Cycloclasticus pugetii PS-1: one gene and its partner. The protein of the gene in region 1 binds, or shares a complex with, the protein of each later gene. Links are inferred from orthologs where the notes say so. Each region holds a gene or a part of one and is shown on either strand. Other genes may lie near its edges. The genes, in order: eno and CYCPU_RS0105915.

Region 1 (3,256 bases):
GCATAATCATCACTGCTGTCAGGGAAATGTTGCCCAATATCACCTTCACCTATTGAACCTAACAGCGCATCACACAACGCATGTAACAGCACATCACCATCTGAATGCGCTAATAAGCCATAGTCATGAGAAATTTTCACACCGCCCAATACGAGAGGTTTCCCTGCTTCAAACCGATGTGCATCATAGCCGTGGCCTATGCGCATACTTGCCTCTCTTGTTGTTCTAAATAATAACGAGCCAAATCTAAATCTGATGGCGAAGTGATTTTGATATTATCAGCATGTCCTTTTACTATTTGTACAGCTTGATTCATCTGCTCAATAGCGCTGGCCTCATCCGTGATTACACGATTAGACTCGATCGCATTGATTAGGGCATTATTTAGCATGTCGAGTTTAAATATTTGTGGTGTCAGCGCTCTCCATAATATTGACCTATCGAGCGTTTGTGTGGATTTTTTATTGACTACTTTTTTAACCGTATCGTGTATTGGTGTCGCCAAAATAGCACCAACTTGCTGTTTTAATGCAGTGTTAATTAACACGTTTATATCACTACATCTAACACAGGGTCGTGCGGCATCATGAACAAGAACCCAATCATTTAAATCAGCATGCTCTTTGACTAAAGACACACCATTTAAAACAGAATCAGCTCGTTCACTTCCACCAAACGTTATGCTAATACGGTCATTCTGTGCCAATTTACTGTGTTGCCAGTAGTTATCATTCTGATGAATACAAACAACAATATGCTCAATCTTTTCGCATAACAGTAGTCGTTCCAATGTTGCATCTAAAACAGTTGATGAACCAAGTGGTAAATATTGTTTAGGAACTGCTGATTGCATTCTTGAACCAATGCCAGCGGCTGCCACTACACACCAAACTTTTTCTGGTTTATTTACCATCGCCAGCTTCAATATACTGAAAGAACGTTTCGTCTTTACCTACAAACCCTAATTCATTTCGAGCTTTTTCTTCGACGACCTCTAAACCACTTTTTAAATTGGAAACTTCGGCTTGTAAGGCGTTATTGCGCTCGCTCAGAATTTTGTTTTCTGCTTCAAGGGTGTTTATTCGTTGCTCTAAAGACCATGAGTCTTGAACTCTGCCTTCAGCTATCCATAGTTTATACTGCAAATAACTGAAGACAATAACAAGAATGATCAAAAGCGCTTTCACAGATTAGCGAAGGTATTTAAATGCCTTTCTACCCGCATAAACAGCCTGCTCGCCTAACTCTTCTTCTATCCGCAGTAAACGGTTGTATTTAGCAACACGATCAGAACGACAAAGCGAGCCTGTTTTAATTTGGCCTGAGCAGGTTGCAACAGCTAAATCAGCGATTGTGGTATCTTCTGTTTCACCAGAACGATGAGATACGACTGATGTATAACCTGAATCATGCGCCATTTTAATGGCCGCTAATGTTTCTGTTAACGTGCCAATTTGATTAACTTTAATCAAAATCGAATTGGCGATATTTTTATCTATACCTTGTTTAAATATTTTAGGATTTGTAACAAATAAATCATCCCCAACCAATTGAACTTTATGACCCAATTGCTCGGTCATGTATTTCCAACCGTCCCAATCGTTTTCATCTAAACCATCTTCAATAGAAATAATTGGATATTGATTAACCCAGCCAGCTAAAAAGTCGGTCATTTCAGTAGAGTTAAAGCGTTTATTTTCCGACGCTAAGAAGTATTCTCCGTTTTCACAAAACTCAGAACTTGCCACATCAAGACCCAACGAAATATCATCACCAACCTTCAAACCAACTTGTTCAATGGCTTGTAAAATAACCTCAATTGCCTCAACATTTGATGACAAATCAGGTGCAAAGCCCCCTTCATCACCTACCGACGTACTTAAGCCTTTTTTTAGTAAAACCGATTTTAAGGCATGAAAAACTTCCGTGCCGTAACGCATCGCTTCACTAAAGTTAGGTGCGCCGACAGGTAAAATCATAAATTCTTGCAGATCAACACTGTTATCAGCATGTGAACCGCCATTGATGATATTCATCATCGGTACTGGTAACGTAAACTCGCTGTTACCTAAATAACGAAACAGTGGCAAACCACCTTCATTTGCTGCAGCATGTGCTGTAGCTAACGAAATACCAAGTGTTGCATTTGCACCTAACCGAGCCTTGTTTTCAGTTCCATCAAGCTCAATCATTGTCTTATCAATCGCTGCCTGATTGCTTGCATCCATGCCCAATAAAGCATCTTTTAACTCGCCATTTACATGGCCGATAGCTTTCAGTACGCCTTTACCACCATAACGACTTTTATCGCCATCACGTAATTCGATCGCTTCACGTTCCCCGGTTGACGCACCTGAGGGCACCATTGCACTGCCAATAATGCCAGAGGCTAACGTCACATCCGCTTGCAAGGTTGGATTACCGCGTGAATCAAGAATCTCACGCGCTTTAATATCAACTATTTCTGCCATAACTTCCTCAAATAAATTATCTTAAAATTCGTTTTCAATAAACCCGGCTTGTTTAACCGCGTCATCGATTGTTTTCATAATGCTGAGTAATGCTTTCATTTTTTCTAATGGCACCGAATTAGGACCATCACTTAACGCTTTATCCGGATCAGGGTGTGTTTCCATAAATACGCCGGACACGCCAGCTGCCATTGCGGCTCTCGCTAATGTCGGCACAAATTCACGTTGCCCGCCAGAAGAACTTCCCTGCCCCCCGGGTAGTTGAACCGAGTGAGTTGCATCAAAAACCACTGGTGCACTTGTTTCGCGCATTACGGCTAATGAACGCATATCAGAGACTAAATTATTATAGCCAAAAGATGCCCCTCTTTCACACACCATGATATTTTGATTACCGGTCGAACGTGCTTTATCAACTACGTGCTTCATATCCCAAGGCGCTAAAAACTGGCCTTTTTTAATGTTAACCGGCAAGCCTGTTGCCGCCACTTTAGTAATGTAATTAGTTTGACGACATAAAAAAGCAGGCGTTTGTAACACATCAACAACAGAGGCCACTTCATCCATCGGCGTGTCTTCATGCACATCGGTAATAACAGGGAGATTTAATTGGTCTTTTACCAACTGCAAAACACGTAAGCCTTCTTCAATGCCAGGACCTCTAAAACCATCAATAGATGAGCGATTAGCCTTATCAAACGATGATTTATATATAAAAGGAATACCCAACTCATCAGTTATTTCTTTTAATTGACCGGCTGTATCAATCGTCATTTGCTCACTTT
Region 2 (3,457 bases), 150 kb from region 1 along the record:
AAAAATTATCCAAGCGTTGACCTACTGAATTTTCGTCGACCTCAATAAACCGAACTTTGTCATACGCCTCTGTTTTCATATAGTTTTAACTTTAGTGTATATCTGATTGATGTTATTAGCTTAATTTGCTATAGTCCGAAAAGTTTAATAGGTATTAGATAAGAATTATTAAACTCAGTGAACATGATAACGATTGTCTGTTAGCAAAGCTAATCTGTCGTTTTATAACTCGCCCTTTGGGGTGGTTACATTGAAGTAGGTCAGCTACTTTATTCAGCTTTACAACAGGATCTGAATGCATCAGTTACACAACTGGCATTCAAACGGGTTTTATTTGCTCGACCCATGATGAGCGATTTTTAATTGCCCATAAATACAGAAATTTAATACGGACATTTCAATAAAGCCAATTAATAAAATAAGTTTAAGCTTTTATGTCTGAACCAAGTGAGAAACAAACTATTTTTAAACCACTAAAATTTAAAGATAACAATTAGTATATGAAACTACTCCACCTTTCTCGCCTCCCAATAATTTCTGTGCACTATGCGGCATCAGGAAAAGAAACAAATGAAAAGAATGTTAATCAATGCCACTCACACAGAAGAGTTACGAGTGGCCCTTGTCGACGGACAAAAACTATATGACCTTGATATAGAGGTACCTGCAAGAGAACAGAAAAAATCAAATATATATAAAGGACTTATTACCCGCGTAGAACGTAGCTTAGAAGCCGTTTTTGTTGACTATGGTGCTAACCGCCATGGTTTCCTTCCATTTAAAGAAATTACCGGTCAAGCGATTGGCTTAGACACCCAAGATATAAAAGACAAAAACCAAATTAAAGAAGGTTTGGAAATTGTCGTACAAGTTGAAAAAGAAGAGCGTGGCAATAAAGGCGCAGCGCTGACAACACAAATTAGCTTAGCAGGTAGCTATTTAGTATTAATGCCAAACAACCCGGGTTCGGGCGGTATTTCACGCCGTATTGACGGTGATAATAGAACAGCTTTACGCGAAGTACTTGATCAACTTGAAATTCCAGAAAATATTGGCCTCATCGTTCGTACTGCCGGTGTTGGTAAGTCAGTCGAAGAGCTCCAATGGGACTTAAACTATCTTACACATTTGTGGGATGCCATTAGTCTCGCTTCAAAAGACCGTAAAGCGCCCTATTTGATCTTCCAAGAAAGCAACTTTGTTATCCGTTCTATTCGTGATTACTTACGTGCTGATATTGATGAAGTTCTGATTGATAGTGAAGCATCATTTAATTTAGCACATGATTTTATGCAGCAAATTATGCCGCAATATTTATCGCGCGTTAAACTTTACGAAGACTCCGTTCCTTTGTTCACGCGTTACCAAATCGAAAGCCAAATTGAAACCGCTTACGGACGTGAAGTCCCTCTTCCATCTGGTGGGTCTATTGTTATAGACCCAACTGAAGCGCTCACCTCCATCGACATCAACTCAGCTCGTGCTACAAAAGGTGCTGACTTTGAAACGACCGCACTCAATATCAACCTTGAAGCTGCTGATGAGATTGCAAGACAACTTCGTATTCGTGATATGGGCGGCCTATTCGTCATCGATTTCATTGATATGGGGCCTACTAAAAATCAACGGATGGTAGAAAATCGCATTAAAGAAGCGATGAAGCATGACAGAGCACGTATTCAATTCAGCAGAATTTCACGCTTTGGTTTATTGGAAATGTCTCGTCAACGAATCCATTCATCGCTAACAGAGTCTAGCTTGCCTGTTTGCCCACGCTGTCATGGCCAGGGTACTATTCGAAGTGTTGAATCGCTCTCTTTATCCATTATTCGCATTCTGGAAGAAGAAGCGATGAAAGAGCATACAGCGCGGGTAGTTGTTCATGTCCCCATTGATTGCGCGACTTTTGTTCTTAACGAAAAACGTTCTGAAGTTGAGCAAATTGAAGAGACTCATAAAGTATCGTTGATTATCGTTCCTGATAAACATCTTGAAACACCTCATTACGAAATAGAACGAATTCGTACAAAAGAAGCAAAACAAGATACGGCTGCCAGTCATGAGCGCTTACAAAATAGTAAGACTCGAGATGCTAAACCATATCAACGTGAAGCCGTCAGCCAAGAAACGGCCGCCGTTAAGAATGTTATGCCTGCTACACAACGCCCAACAGCACCATCAAACGTAGCCAACGATGGTTTCTTTAAGCGTTTGTTAAGCAAAATAGTGCCGTCATCAGAAAAACAACCTGTTAAAAAAGAGCCGGCTAAAGCAAATAAAACGAGCAATAATCAGCAAGGCAACCAACAACGCAACGCTAACCCAAACGAAAATAAAAATAGAAACCGTAATAAAAACAGAAATAAAAATAGAAATAACAAAGATCAGAGTAAGCAGAACCCAAATACATCACAGGCTGCTAATGTTGATGGTTCAAACGAAAAAACAAACCCAAAACCAGCTCAAACCAAACAAAACGATGCTGAGCAACCATCACGACCTAGAAGACGACGTAGATCCAATAAACGTTCACCTAACAGCGATGCACCTAAGTCACAAAACACTAATATTGACGAATCTAAGCCTGTAGAATCTAAGCCTGTAGAATCTAAGCCTGTAGAATCTAAGCCTGTAGAGTCTAAATCTGTAGAGTCTAAATCTGTAGAGTCTAAATCTGTAGAGTCTAAATCTGTAGAGTCTAAATCTGTAGAGTCTAAATCTGTAGAGTCTAAACCTGTAGAAGCTAAGTCCACTGAAACTGGTAACACAGGGGTTAAAAACGGTACTCGCCACCCTCGCAGAAGAAGGCGTACAACAAGCAACAAACCTAAGCCTCTCGACACGGCAAATGGCTCACCAGAAACCAATCAAGGTGCAGCCACTTCAAAGCCAGTAGATGTAGAGTCTAAGCCTGTAGAGTCTAAGCCTGTAGAGTCTAAGCCTGTAGAGTCTAAGCCTGTAGAGTCTAAGCCTGTAGAGTCTAAGCCTGTAGAGGCTAAGCCTGTAGAAGCTAAGCCTGTGGAGCCTAAACCTGTTGAGTCATTAACCAAAGATCAACAGTAATTACACACTGTCAAAAAAAGTAGTTAAAACGTTATAAACCAATAAAGGCCTCAGCAAAAACTGGGGCCTTTATTGGTCTTCTAATCTTATAAACCGAACAAACTAAGAGTCACTGTGCTGCTTTAAGTTGAATCGCTACTACATCGCCTCTGACACAGGTTATGCCATCACTTTGTAACTCTGTTTTAATAAAATATTTTCTACCCTCAACCTTTTCCACTGTGGCACGTAATTCAACTTCCTTCATCGGAACTGGTTTTATATAGCGAAGGTTCATTGAGCCGGTCACCATCTGAATGCTTCGGTCGTATTTATCATCATTTCCGACCTTTTTATGAGCATACGACAAGGCTGTATTGACTGAGTGACAATCAATTAAACTGGCAGAAATTCC

What was found.
Region 2: the proteins of eno (region 1) and CYCPU_RS0105915 are in contact, whole or in part, in a solved structure (PDB 2FYM), measured with the Escherichia coli proteins. The link is inferred for Cycloclasticus pugetii PS-1 from one-to-one orthologs.

Annotation. Positions count from the first base shown.
Region 1 is NZ_ARVU01000001.1:1,072,808-1,076,063, reverse strand. What follows is about bases 332-3,256. They hold eno (phosphopyruvate hydratase), read right to left. Parts: upstream 2,472-3,256; coding sequence 1,191-2,471; downstream 332-1,190. Other genes in these bases: kdsA (3-deoxy-8-phosphooctulonate synthase), read right to left, coding at 2,493-3,256; CYCPU_RS0105165 (FtsB family cell division protein), read right to left, coding at 903-1,187; ispD (2-C-methyl-D-erythritol 4-phosphate cytidylyltransferase), read right to left, coding at 332-913. Outside these bases: ispF (2-C-methyl-D-erythritol 2,4-cyclodiphosphate synthase), read right to left, coding at 1-206; more of ispD, read right to left, coding at 197-331. UniProt on the Escherichia coli protein: Catalyzes the reversible conversion of 2-phosphoglycerate (2-PG) into phosphoenolpyruvate (PEP). It is essential for the degradation of carbohydrates via glycolysis.
Region 2 is NZ_ARVU01000001.1:1,221,151-1,224,607, forward strand. What follows is about bases 191-3,316. They hold CYCPU_RS0105915 (Rne/Rng family ribonuclease), read left to right. Parts: upstream 191-570; coding sequence 571-3,063; downstream 3,064-3,316. Other genes in these bases: CYCPU_RS0105920 (PaaI family thioesterase), read right to left, coding at 3,173-3,316. In the rest of the region: CYCPU_RS0105910 (RluA family pseudouridine synthase), read right to left, coding at 1-79; more of CYCPU_RS0105920, read right to left, coding at 3,317-3,457. UniProt on the Escherichia coli protein: Endoribonuclease that plays a central role in RNA processing and decay. Required for the maturation of 5S and 16S rRNAs and the majority of tRNAs. Also involved in the degradation of most mRNAs.